3 regions of the Arthrobacter sp. UYEF3 genome follow, and region 1 is predicted to be linked to each of the others. Evidence: riboswitches for the same ligand, from Rfam matches in the RefSeq annotation. Region 1 holds a riboswitch; each other region holds the start of a gene.
The links. Region 1 has a riboswitch for S-adenosylmethionine ahead of metX (homoserine O-acetyltransferase MetX). Riboswitches for the same ligand answer to the same signal wherever they lie in the genome.
Positions count from the first base shown of each region.

Region 2: linked by a shared signal. The riboswitch ahead of ABIB14_RS12450 (DUF1737 domain-containing protein) and the one ahead of metX (homoserine O-acetyltransferase MetX) in region 1 are both predicted to bind S-adenosylmethionine.
Region 3: linked by a shared signal. The riboswitch ahead of ABIB14_RS00330 (aminotransferase class V-fold PLP-dependent enzyme) and the one ahead of metX (homoserine O-acetyltransferase MetX) in region 1 are both predicted to bind S-adenosylmethionine.

Region 1 is NZ_JBEPNK010000004.1:38,030-42,232, forward strand. Features, by position in the region: gene ABIB14_RS03835 (hypothetical protein) at 200-418, shown strand; SAM riboswitch class IV at 476-591, shown strand; gene ABIB14_RS03840 (bifunctional o-acetylhomoserine/o-acetylserine sulfhydrylase) at 653-1,969, shown strand; SAM riboswitch class IV at 2,029-2,144, shown strand; gene metX (homoserine O-acetyltransferase MetX) at 2,158-3,360, shown strand; gene ABIB14_RS03850 (MFS transporter) at 3,525-4,203, shown strand, end outside.
Region 2 is NZ_JBEPNK010000016.1:77,506-81,708, forward strand. Features, by position in the region: gene ABIB14_RS12440 (O-succinylhomoserine sulfhydrylase) at 1-949, opposite strand, end outside; gene ABIB14_RS12445 (rhodanese-like domain-containing protein) at 946-1,365, opposite strand; gene ABIB14_RS12450 (DUF1737 domain-containing protein) at 1,362-1,628, opposite strand; SAM riboswitch class IV at 1,642-1,755, opposite strand; gene ABIB14_RS12455 (ATP-grasp domain-containing protein) at 2,058-3,005, shown strand; gene ABIB14_RS12460 (glycosyltransferase family 2 protein) at 2,989-3,594, shown strand; partial or broken gene ABIB14_RS12465 (formyltetrahydrofolate deformylase) at 3,591-3,804, opposite strand; gene ABIB14_RS12470 (PucR family transcriptional regulator) at 3,889-4,203, opposite strand, start outside.
Region 3 is NZ_JBEPNK010000001.1:79,719-83,921, reverse strand. Features, by position in the region: gene rsgA (ribosome small subunit-dependent GTPase A) at 1-399, shown strand, start outside; gene hisN (histidinol-phosphatase) at 482-1,294, shown strand; SAM riboswitch class IV at 1,399-1,512, shown strand; gene ABIB14_RS00330 (aminotransferase class V-fold PLP-dependent enzyme) at 1,546-2,964, shown strand; gene ABIB14_RS00325 (class I SAM-dependent methyltransferase) at 3,073-3,831, shown strand; gene ABIB14_RS00320 (Nramp family divalent metal transporter) at 3,930-4,203, shown strand, end outside.

The DNA.
Region 1 (4,203 bases):
ATCTTGGCACTTTGTGATGGGGCTCTCAGCTTAGGTGACCCTAACCATTACGGAAGGTCATTCTGGCCGTCTGTACGGGCGCGGCTAGGCGGTCTGTAGCCAGCCGCTGGTACGGATGCCCCGGCGGAGGGATTCCGGCGACGGCTGTCCCGGGCCGCTGTCTCCCGCCGGGTAGATCCGGCAGGCCAGGGCCGGCTTGGTGCTGATCGGAAACAGGTCGTGGCCGCCGATGCTGAAGGTCGGGAATCCGCAGAAGGAATGGGCAGCGGCGTCGGCATCGGTGCTGCGGGGCGCCGTTGCGGGCCGGCTGCTGCTGGCGGTCCTCGCAGCGGATCCGCACGGCCAGAATGACGCCGGAGGCAGCGGTGAGAGCGGCGACGACGGCAATGGCGGGTCAGGCCGGCGCCGACGAGCGTGACTTCATCTTCGTCATAAAGCTATCCAGACGCCAGTGGGCCTTCCTAAACTAGAGCCAGGTCATGAGCGCCAGCATCAAGCCCCGGCTTGCTGGCCGGCAACCCTCCTTGCGCGGTGGGGTGCCCCGGGTGAAGACCTGGCCGTCCGGCGTCCGCCGGAAGGCAAGCGCGGCGCCAGAGCCGTCCGGGCCCAGGAGGCCAGGGCCGGCCTGTGCCCGGACACAGGGAGTTCTCCAATGTCTAACGCCTGGTCATTTGAAACACGCCAGATCCACGCCGGCCAGGAGCCGGACTCAGCCACCGGCGCCCGGGCGCTGCCCATCTACCAGACGACGTCGTTCGTCTTCCCCAGCGCCGAAAGCGCAGCCAACCGCTTCGCGCTCGCCGAACTAGCCCCCATCTACACCCGAATCGGCAACCCCACGCAGGACGCGGTGGAGCAGCGGGTCGCCAGCCTGGAGGGCGGACTCGGAGCCCTCCTGCTGAGCTCCGGCCAGGCCGCCGAAACCCTCGCCATCCTCAACATCGCGGAGGCCGGGGAGCATGTGGTCGCCAGCCCCAGCCTGTACGGCGGCACGTACAACCTGCTGGCGCACACGTTGAAGAAATTCGGCATCTCGGTGACCTTTGTGGCGGACCCGGACAACCTGGAGCAGTGGCGTGATGCCGTGCAGCCGAACACCAAGCTGTTCTTCGGCGAGGTAGTCTCCAACCCGCGCCAGGATGTGCTGGACCTCGAAGGCGTTGCCGGCGTGGCGCACCATGCCGGGGTGCCGCTGATTGTGGACAACACGCTCTCCACCCCGTACCTGATCCGGCCGATCGAGTGGGGCGCCGATATTGTGGTGCACTCGGCCACCAAGTACCTCGGCGGCCATGGCACTGCGATTGGCGGCGTGATCGTGGACTCCGGGAACTTCGACTTCGGCAAGGACCCCGAGCGCTTCCCGGGCTTCAACACCCCGGACCCCACCTATAACGGACTGGTTTACGCCCGGGACCTCGGGGCGGACGGAGCCCTGGGAGCGAATCTTTCCTACATCCTCAAAGCCCGGGTCCAGCTGCTGCGCGACCTCGGCTCGGCCGTCTCGCCGTTCAACGCCTTCCTCATCGCCCAGGGCATCGAGACGCTGAGCCTGCGCGTGGAACGGCACGTCGCCAATGCCATCAAGGTGGCCGAATGGCTGGAGGCCAGGGACGACGTCGAATCCGTCGCCTACGCCGGGCTGCCGTCCAGCCCCTGGTATGAGCGCGGCCGCAAGTACGGCCCGAAGGGCACCGGCGCGGTCGTTTCCTTCACTATTGCCGGCGGAGCGGAGGCCGGCAAGCGCTTCGTCGACGCCCTCGAACTCCACTCCCACGTGGCGAACATCGGTGACGTGCGATCCCTGGTTATCCACCCGGCGTCGACCACGCACAGCCAGCTCTCGCCCGAACAGCAGGCGGTCGCCGGCGTCCACCCCGGCCTGGTCCGGCTCTCGGTGGGACTCGAACACATCGATGACATCATTGCTGATCTTGAGGCCGGGTTCCGGGCGGCCAAAATCGCCTGAGGTCACACAGCCGTCACAATCTTCGCGCCTGCCCCGCCGTCTTTCGTAGAATCGAGGCAGGTCATGAGTGCCAGTGACAGCCCCGGCTTGCTGGCCGGCAACCCTCCTCTTGCGGCGGGGTGCCCCGGGTGAAGACCTGGCCTGCCGGTCAGCTGACGGCGGGCAAGCGCAAAGAATAGGTCCCGCACATGACGATTGCCGCCACCCGCACGGGTGCACCCCACAGCGAAGCAGCGAGCCGCGCAGCCGGCGACAACACAGGCGAAAAGGCAGGCGAAAAAGCGGCCAAAATCGCGGCCCGGTCCGTCCCGGACGGGACCGTGCGGCATCTTCGAATCGGCGCTTTGGCGCTCGAATCCGGTGCCACCCTGCCGGACGCCACCCTCGCCTACGAGACCTGGGGGACCCTCAACGCGGACGCGTCCAACGCGGTTCTGATCGAGCATGCCCTGACCGGAGACACCCACGTCACCCGGGGCGCCGGCGAGGAACCGGGGTGGTGGGAGCAGCTGGCCGGCCCCGGCGCGCCGGTGGACACGGACAGATACTTCGTCGTCTCGATCAACATCCTTGGCGGCTGCTACGGCTCCACCGGGCCCTCGACGCCCGCGCCGGACGGCAGGCCCTGGGGCTCGCGCTTCCCGCTGGTTACGCTCCGGGACAGCACCGACGCCGAAGCCCGGCTCGCCGACGCTCTGGGGATCGGCTGCTGGCACGCCGTACTGGGCGGGTCCCTCGGCGGAGCGCGCGCCCTCGAATGGGCCGTCAGCTACCCGGCACGGGTCCGGCGCTGCGCCGTGATCTCGGTAGGCGCCAGCAGCACCGCCGAGCAGATTGCATTCGCCCAGGCCCAGACCCTGGCCATCCGCCAGGACCCCCACTTTAACGGCGGGGACTATTACGGCGGACCGGAGCCGCATGCCGGTCTGGCCCTGGCACGCCGGATCGCCCACATCACCTACCGCTCCGCCGCCGAGCTGGACGGCCGCTTCGGACGGAACCCGCAGGCGGCCGAGGCTCCGCTTGAGGCCGGATCGCTTGCCGGCCGCGGCCGCTACCAGGTGGAGAGCTACCTGGACCACCAGGGCAACAAACTGGTGCGCCGCTTTGATGCCAACAGCTATATCGCCATCACCGAGGCACTGATGAGCCACGATGTCAGCCGCGGCCGCGGAAGCCTGGAGCAGGCCCTCTCCCGGGCCACCGCGGAGTTTTTCGTGGCTGCCGTGGACTCGGACCGGTTGTACTTCCCGGCCCAGTCCCGAGAACTCGCCGGCGCTCTGCCGGGAGAGGTGCCGGTGCACGTGATCGAGGCTCCGATCGGCCACGACGGCTTCCTGACCGAGATCGGCCAGCTCAGCGATCAGCTGCGCGAGGGCTTCTTCGGATAGCCGGCGGCGCCATCGACTGTGCATTTTTGCAGACGCGCTCTGCGCGAATGGTCGTTGAGCCTGCGCCGATGGCAGTCCATACTCGTTGAGAATAACGCTGTGTGTCACAACTCACACAAGCCTCAGGTTCACGGGGTGTCGACGGAGACATCGAAGGAGTCCCAATGAGTACGGAAAACGCCGCCGCAAGGCGCGCAGAAGAGCCCGACGTCAAAACGTCCGGCCTGAAGAAGGTAGTGGCGGCCTCGATGGCCGGAACGGTGGTCGAGTGGTACGAGTTCTTCCTCTACGCCTCTGCCGCCACCCTGGTGTTCGGCAAGATGTTCTTCCCCAACTCCGGCACGGAACTGGACGGAATCCTAGCCGCCTTCCTGACCTACGCGGTGGGCTTCGTCGCCCGCCCCATCGGCGGCATCGTGTTTGGCCACTTCGGTGACAAATTCGGCCGCAAGCAGCTCTTGCAGCTGAGCATCATCCTCGTCGGCGTCTCCACCTTCCTGATGGGCTGCCTCCCCAGCTTTGCGCAGATCGGCTACTGGGCGCCGGCCCTGCTGGTCTTCCTGCGCTTCGCCCAGGGCTTCGCCGTTGGCGGTGAATGGGGCGGAGCCGTCCTCCTCGTCGCCGAGCACAGCCCCAGCAAGTCCCGCGGCTTCTGGGCCAGCTGGCCGCAGTCTGCCGTCCCGATGGGTAACCTGCTCGCCACCGGCGTGCTGTACATCCTGTCCTCGGTCTTGTCCTCCGCTGACTTCCTGAGCTGGGGCTGGCGGGTCGCCTTCTGGCTGTCCGCCGTCATCGTCCTGATCGGCTACTACATCCGCACCAAGGTCCAGGATGCCCCCATCT
Region 2 (4,203 bases), on a different contig from region 1:
CAAACGTGAGCACGGTGCCGCCGGCTTTCATTTGCCGGGCGGCCAGTTCGTACTGCGGGTGCGAGGCCAACAGCGGGTACCTCACCCAGCCCACGGCCGGCTGCTCCTCAAGCCATTGGGCAAGCCGCAGCGCGGAGGCCGAGGAATGGTTGACCCGCAGCGCCATGGTCTCCAGGCCTTTGCTCAGCACCCACGCGTTGAAGGCGGAGAGCGCGGGGCCGGTGTGGCGCATGAGCTGCTTGACCGGGCCCTCGATGAACTCCTTGCTGCCCAGGATCGCGCCGCCGAGAACCCGGCCCTGACCGTCGATGTGTTTGGTTCCGGAGTACACGATCACATCCGCGCCCAGCTCGCCGCAGCGCTGCAGCAACGGGGTGGCGAAGACGTTGTCGACCACTACGGTGGCGCCGGCGGCGTGCGCCAGTTCGCTCACGGCCGCGATGTCCACGATTTCCTGCATCGGGTTCGACGGCGACTCGAAAAACACCGCCGTCGTTGGCACCGCCAGCGCCGACCGCCACTGCTCAAGGTCCGGGCCGTCCACAAAGATAGCCTCCACCCCCCAGCGCGGCAGGATCTCATTGAGGATGACGAAGCAGGAGCCGAACAGTGACCGGGCGGCGACGACGCGGTCGCCCGCGGCCAGCAGCGCCCCAAGGGCGGTGAATACCGCGGACATGCCCGACGCGGTGGCGAAGCATGCCTCGGTCCCTTCCAACAGTCGGAGCCGTTCCTGGAAGGTGGCTACGGAGGGGTTGCCGTAGCGGGAGTAGACGAAGCGTTCGTCCTCGCCGCTGAAGGCCCGCTCCGCGGCGGCGGCGGATTCGTAGACGAAGCCGGAGTTCAGGAAGACCGGCTCGGTTGTCTCCTGGAACCCGGTACGGTCGAGGCCGCCGCGGACGGCCTGGGTTTCGGGGCTCCAGCTCAGGGCATCGGGATTAAAACTCATTTCGTGCTTCCACCGCTGGTGGGGAGGCCACGGTTTTTCCAGCCGTTCACGGTGCGGGCCCCGGACCGGTCAGGTTCGCCCTCGAAGCCCTCCAGCACGTTGTAAGCGGTGTAGCCGGCCGCGGCAGCGGCGTTCGCGGCGGCGACCGAGCGCACGCCGGAGCGGCACAGGAAGACGAGTTCGGCGTCGGGTGCGGGTGCCTGCTCTCGAAGCTGCGCCAGGAACTGCGGGTTGGGGGTTCCTCCGGCGAGGTTCCACTGGACGAACAGCGGATCCCGCCGGCTGTCGGTGGCCGATGTGGTGACCGGTACGCCGACCTGTTCCCATTCCGCCTTGGTGCGAACGTCCACCAGCGTGGCGCCGGCGCCAAGTTTGGCCCAGGCCTCCTGCGGGGTCAGGTCTGCGGCGTAGCTCATGCGCGGCACTCGCCGTCGGCGCCGGCGATTGCTGCCGGCAGCACCACGGCCTGGGCAACGATCACGGCGCTGCCGTCGAAAGTTGCGGCGGGGCTGCCGTGCAGGACATAGCCCTCGGCCAGCGCGGCCGAAACGCGCTCGCAGAAGCTGCGGTCATCGGGACCGGTGAACAGGCGGTAGGCCAGTCGTTCTCCGGCGGCCGCTCGGGGCACGGCAGGGGCGGGGGCTGTGCCGGGCACAGCGGGTGCGGACGCGTCAGGCATGACGGAACTCCTTACTTCACGCTTGCAGCTCGAATGGTCGATTGCCGAGTTTTCACCTGAGGCACCCCGCCGCGAAAGGGAGGGTTGCCGCCCGGCAAGTCAGGGCTTGGCGCCGGGGCTCATTACTCACAAAAAATCTAACACCGACGACGGCGGCAGCCACCGCCGCCGTCGTCATGTGAGGTCACGTGGCACGGGGCCCGCGGCATTCCGGGACACAGGCCCGGGCAGCTCAGTAGTACCTGAACCGCGTGTGGGGGCCCAAGGCGCATATTCGGGTAGCCCCTACTCGGGCTATCCGATAGGTCTCTCATTTTTACTGAGGGGACAAGTCCATCCACCAGTTTTGTCCGGTGCAGCACTGGGGCGGCCGGAACTTCAACGAAGGAATTGGATTTTTATGGTCACTATTCACCAACAGGACCCGCTGTGAAGCCCCGCGCGCTCGTCACGGGCGCCGGCGGGCCGGCGGGACAGGCCATCACGACCCAGCTCAAAGCGCGGGGTGTTCCGGTCCTGGGTACCGACATCCGTGAGCTTCCGGAAGGCGCGGGCGTCACCGTGGTCCGCGTACCCGAGGCATCGGACCCGGAGATGGTCCCGGCGCTCCGTCGGCTGGTGGCCGTCGAAGACGTCAACCTCGTCATTCCCACCGTCGGCGAGGAACTGCCGCAGTTGGCGGCCGCCCGGGCCGGGTTCGGCCCCGACGTCCGCGTCGTCATCGGCGACCCTGGGCCGGTGGCGCTCGCCGGCGACAAGCTGTATACCGCCTGGCAGTTGCAGTCGGCCGGTGTGCCCGTCCCCCGGTTCGGGGTTCCGCGGGACTTCGCCAGCGCGGACGCCGCCATGGAAGCCCTGGGCGGCCCGGTGGTTGTCAGGCCCCGAACCGCCGGGGGCTGGCGCGGTGCGATTTTCGTCGACGGCAGCGGGGAAGTGGACTGGCACCACCTGCCGACCGGCCAGATCGTGCAGGAATTTATTCCGGGAACCGAGTACGGTCCGATGGTTTTCGGAACACCGGCGCACAACGCCGCGCCGCCGTTCGTCATTGTGGTCGAAAAAACGGAAATGGCCCACGGGATCGCCGGCAATGCGTCGGCTGCCCGCAGGGTCGAGGCGGGGGAAGCCATCGACGCGGGGAATGCGGCGCTGGCCGCGGTCCGCGTGCTGGGGCTGACCGGCCCGGTCGACGTCGTTGTCCGGCGCCGTGCGGACGGGACCCCGGTGGTGCTCGAAGTCAACGCCCGGTTCGGCGCCAACAGCGGGCTCGTCCCGGAGCTGCTCGACGCCGTCCTGGCATCCTTCGCGCTGCCCTCCTTCAATCCGGGATCCTTCCGGCAGGCTCCGGCGGCGTATGCCCATGTCGCTGTGGTTTGAGATCCGCGGCGCCCTGCGCCGCCGCGGGGAGCCCACCCTGCTGGACGAATGGCCCGCGGTGTCGATCATCGTCGCGGCCTTCAACGAGGCGGGCGTTATCGAGGACTGCGTGCGGTCCATCCAGCTGACCAGCTACGACCGCTACGAAGTGGTGCTGGTCGATGACGGCTCCACCGACACCACTGCCGAACTGATGCGCGGCCTTGCCGGGGCCGATCTCCGGATCAAGGTCCTCGGCCAGGCCCACGCCGGCACGGCCGCTGCCTTGAACCTGGGCCTGCGGCACGCCGCGGGCGAGGTTGTGATGCTTGTCGACGCGAAGGGCGTCCTTTCCCGGCACACCGTCAAACGGATGCTCCAAGGCTTCGGTGACTGGCGCACCGGTGCGGTCTGCGGTGACCGGTGGCCGGTCAAGCTGGACCGGCTGCTGACTCGGAAGGCGGCGCTTAACATCCGGGCCTATCGCCGGTCCGTGCTCGAGGACGCCGGGCCGTTCCGGGAAGACACAGCGGACGTGCGGTCGGACCTAACCCGGCGGGTGCGCCGTGCCGGGTACCTGGTAGGCTCCGCGCCTGGGCACTGGGACTAGCGCGGCACCACTGTCCTCCTGCCCTGCAGTATGACGCGGCCTTCGCAGTGCCAGCGGACCGCATCGGATAGCGCTTTGCACTTCCGTGTCCCGCCCGGCCGCCACCCGTTCGTCGGGGCCGAAGGTGTGGTTTACCTCCACCACCTGCTGGGAGAGGATGGGCCCTTCGTCGAGTTCCGCGTCGACGTAGCGGGCGGTGGCACCGACGGTGAAGCCGAACGGGCCGCGGAACTGGCCTTTGAGCACGTCACCAGCTTCGAGAAAACCATCCGCCGAGTGCTCTAGGCGGCGGGCCTAGGGTGCCAGCCGGGCCGGGCGCGGGGCGGGCGACGCGGCGGCAGCCGCGACGATGTGGAGGGTCAGCAGCCGGCCGGAGGTTCGCGGGTCCCCGCCCAGCAGGGCCTGGATCTTGTTTAGCCGCTTGTGCATCGTCTGCCGTTCAACGTTCAAGGTGAGGGCCGACGCCGTCGTGTTGCATCCCGAGTCGAGCCAGCACAGCAGGGTTCCCAGCAGGGCGGTGCCGTGTTTGCGGTCCCAATCCAGCACTTCCGCCAGGCTCGATTCCACGTAGGAGTCCAAGAAGCCGGGATCGGGCACAGAATCCAGGAT
Region 3 (4,203 bases), on a different contig from region 1:
GTGAACGCGCTCACCGGGGCCGAACGGGCCACCGGCGGCGTCAACGCGGTCACCGGCCGCGGCCGGCACACCTCCTCTTCGGCGCTGGCGCTGAAGGTGAACGACGCACCTGCCGGCAGCTGGATCATCGATACTCCCGGCATCCGCTCCTTCGGACTGGCCCATGTAAACCCGGACCGGATCCTGCGCTCCTTCCCGGATCTGGCGCCCGGCACCGAGGACTGCGAGCGGGGCTGCAAACACGACGCCGCAGCCGTCAACTGCGGGGTGGACGCGTGGGTACGGGCCGGCCATGCGGGCCCGTCCGGGCCGGCCCGGCTCGCCTCGCTGCGCCGGTTGCTGGGCACGGATCCGCGGATGGAAGCGCAGGAATCCAAGGAACTCGGCAGCGTCTCCTAGCAGCGTCTCCCAAACGGCGTCTCCTCGGCGGCTGCGACGTGGCCTCCCCGGCCGCCGCGCTTTTTGACGGTAGCTTGTAACCATGAGTCAACCCGCTTCGAGCTACAACGATGACCTGCGCCTTGCCCATGTACTGGCAGATTCCGTGGATTCCCAGACCATGAGCCGTTTCAAGGCCCTCGACCTCCGGATCGAAACGAAGCCGGACCTGACCCCCGTCACCGACGCCGACAAGTCCGCCGAGGAAGCCATCCGCGGTCAGTTGTCCCGTTCCCGCCCGCGCGACGCCGTCCTCGGCGAGGAGTTCGGCAGCTCCGGCCACGGCTCGCGCCGCTGGATCATCGACCCGATCGACGGCACCAAGAACTTCGTCCGCGGAGTCCCCGTCTGGGCCACGCTGATCGCGCTCGTCGATGAGGGCGAACCCGTCGTCGGCGTCGTCAGCGCACCCGCGCTCGGCAAACGCTGGTGGGCGGCCAAGGGCGCCGGCGCGTACATGGGCCGTTCCCTCGCAGCCGCCACCCGGCTGAAGGTCTCCAACGTCTCCCAGCTCGCAGACGCCTCCCTGTCCTACTCGAGCCTGGGCGGCTGGAAACAGCGCGGCAACCTCGACGAGTTCCTCGGCCTGACCGAGGAAGTCTGGCGCACCCGCGCCTACGGCGACTTCTGGTCCTACTGCCTGGTGGCCGAAGGCGCCGTCGATATCGCCTGCGAGCCGGAACTCAACCTCTACGACATGGCGGCACTGGTTCCAATCGTGACGGAGGCCGGCGGCCGCTTCACCTCGCTCGAGGGCGAGGATGGCCCCTTCGGCGGCAACGCCCTGGCCACCAACTCGATCCTCCACTCTGAGGTCCTCAAGCGCCTCAACCCGGGGCTCGACGACCTGCTGTAGCGGGCCCGCTCCAGGGAGGGCCGGCCGCGCCGTGCCGTAACATAACGCTTCACAATCCGGACTTCCCTTTTCGGTTCGGCCGGCCATGTCTTAGGCTCGGTGCAGGTCACGAGTGCCAGCGCTAAACCCCGGTTTGCTGGCCGGCAACCCTCCATTCGCGGCGGGGTGCCCCGGGTGACGACCTGGCCGGTCCGGAGCGGACACGGCAAGCGCGGATCCCTGTCAGCGGGGTCCTTTTCAAGCGAGGTCCCATGACGACTGCCACCATCCCCACCCACCCCGCCGGCCCGGAGCTTTCCGCGGCACGCTTCGACGCCGCCCGCCGGCCCCTGTCCGCGGTCTCCGGCGCCGAAATCCCGGCCCCGCTGATCCAGGGCGGCCACGTCCGCTACGCGAACCTGGATTACGGCGCCTCGGCCCCGGCCCTGTCGGTGGTCTCCGCGTTCCTGAATGAGATCCTGCCGTTCTACGCCAGCGTCCACCGGGGCGCCGGTTACGCTTCCCAGCTGAGCACCTCGGTGTACGAAAACGCCCGGAACATCGTCCGCGGCTTTGTCGGCGGACGCCCGGACGATTCCGTAATCTTCACCCGGAACACCACCGACTCGCTGAACCTGCTGGCCGGCTGCCTGCCCGTTGCCCACGGCCGGCACACGGGCGAGGTGCTCTACCTGGACATCGAGCACCACGCCAACTTGCTCCCCTGGCAGGGCGTCCCGCACCGCAGCGTGGTCGCAGCCCCTACCCTGGCCGGCACCCTGGCGCGGCTCCGTCGGGAGCTCGCCCGCGGCGGCGTAAGCCTGCTCGCTGTCACCGGCGCGTCCAATGTCACCGGCGAAATCCTGCCGATCCGTGAGCTCGCCGCCCTCGCGCACGAATTCGGCGCCCGGATCGCCGTTGACGCCGCCCAGCTGGCCCCGCACCGCCGTATCAACATTGCCGCGGACGACGTCGACTACCTGGCCTTCTCCGGCCACAAGCTCTACGCCCCGTTCGGCGCCGGCGTGCTGGTCGGCCGGCCGGACTGGCTCGACGCCGGCACCCCGTACCTGGCCGGGGGCGGCGCCGTGCGGGACGCGCGGCTGGACAGTGTCAGCTGGACCACCGGGCCGGCCCGCCATGAGGCCGGATCGCCGAACGTCCTCGGCGCGGCCGCGCTGGCCCGCGCCAGCCAGGTGATCGAGGCACTTGACGAGCAGCAGTGGCACGCCCACGAGGATGCCATCCGCTCCTTCCTGGTCGAGGGGCTGCAACAGATCGAAGGCGTGAGCGTGCACCACATCTTCGAGGACACCGCACTGGCGGACGGCCCCGGGACGATCGGGGTCGTAAACTTCTCGGTCGCCGGATACGACGCCGGCCTGGTCGCCGCATATCTGTCCGCGGAACACGGGATCGGCCTGCGCGACGGCCAGTTCTGCGCGCACCCGCTGCTGAAGCGGCTCGGTCTGCCGGCCGGTTCGCTCCGCGCCAGCTTTGGCCTCGGGTCCCGGCTCGATGACGCCCGGCGGCTGCTCGCCGGGCTCCAGGAGCTGCGGCGGAACGGCCTCGGCTGGGACTATGTCGTGGACGCCGGCCGCTGGGTGCCGGCCAACGACACCCGCAGCTACCCGCAGTGGGCTCCCAACACGCCGGGCACGGCCGGGGCCGCGCCCTGCACGCTCGACTAGCAACGGGAGCGGCCGGCGTCGGGAGCCGCTAGCACCGGGAGCGTCCTCGCCCGCCGCGTGCGGTAAATTCGATAGGTACCCAGCTTCAGCTGCCGAAGGAGATCGCACGTGGCACGGGGCGGCCCCAAATTGCACCAGGACCGGCGGCGGGAGCTTGGCCGGAGCTTCCTGGACGGCGGCGAGCACTACGACCGGGTCCGGCCCGGCTACCCCGAGGACTCAGCCGACTGGCTCGTGCCGGCGGCGGCCAGCGACGTCGTCGACCTGGGGGCGGGGACCGGCAAGTTCACGGCCCTGCTGGTTGCGCGGGGGCTCCGGACCGTGGCCGTGGACCCGTCGCCGGACATGCTGGGACAGCTGCGCCGGGCCCTGCCGGGCGTGACCGCGGTCGAGGGCACCGCCGAACACACGGGCCTGGCGCCGGCGGCGTACGACTTGGTTACAGTGGCACAGGCCTGGCACTGGTGCGATCCACTGCTGGCCAGCACCGAGGTGGCGCGGATCCTTCGCCCGCACGGCGTTCTCGGCCTGATCTGGAACCAGCTCGACACCTCGGTCCCCTGGGTGCACCGGTTGTCCCGGATCATGCATGCCGGCGACGTCCACAAACCGGACTTCAAGCCGCCGTTGGGCCCCGGATTCACCGGGCTGGAGAGTCATCTCACCCGCTGGGAGGAGCCCGTGGGCACGCAGGACATTCTGGAACTGGCGAAGTCACGCAGCTACTACCTGCGCGCCGGCGAGGACACCCGTGCCAAGGTGCTCGGCAACCTTGACTGGTACCTCCACACGCACCTGGGGCACGACGGCGGGGAAATCCTGCTGCTTCCCTACCTGACGCAAAGCTGGCGCGCCACCAAGGCCTGAGGTGGCGCCCGCATTGCGCGGAACAGCGGCCGCGCCTAGTATTTCGGTGTACCTAACTTTTCGATATAGGCCGACAGGAACTTTCATCGGAGCCCGCAGTGCTTGACGTCACCGGACACGAACCCCCGCCCGCAGGGCAGCCGCCTGTCCGCAGGGTCCGGGGCCGACGCCGCGCCCTCCTGGGACTGCTCGGCCCGGCGTTTGTCGCTGCCATCGCGTACGTGGACCCCGGCAACGTGGCCGCCAACCTCACCGCCGGGGCGAAGTACGGTTACCTGCTGGTCTGGGTGCTCGTCGCCGCCAACGTCATGGCCGTGCTGGTCCAGTACCAGTCCGCCAAACTCGGCATCGTCACCGGCAAGAGTCTTCCCG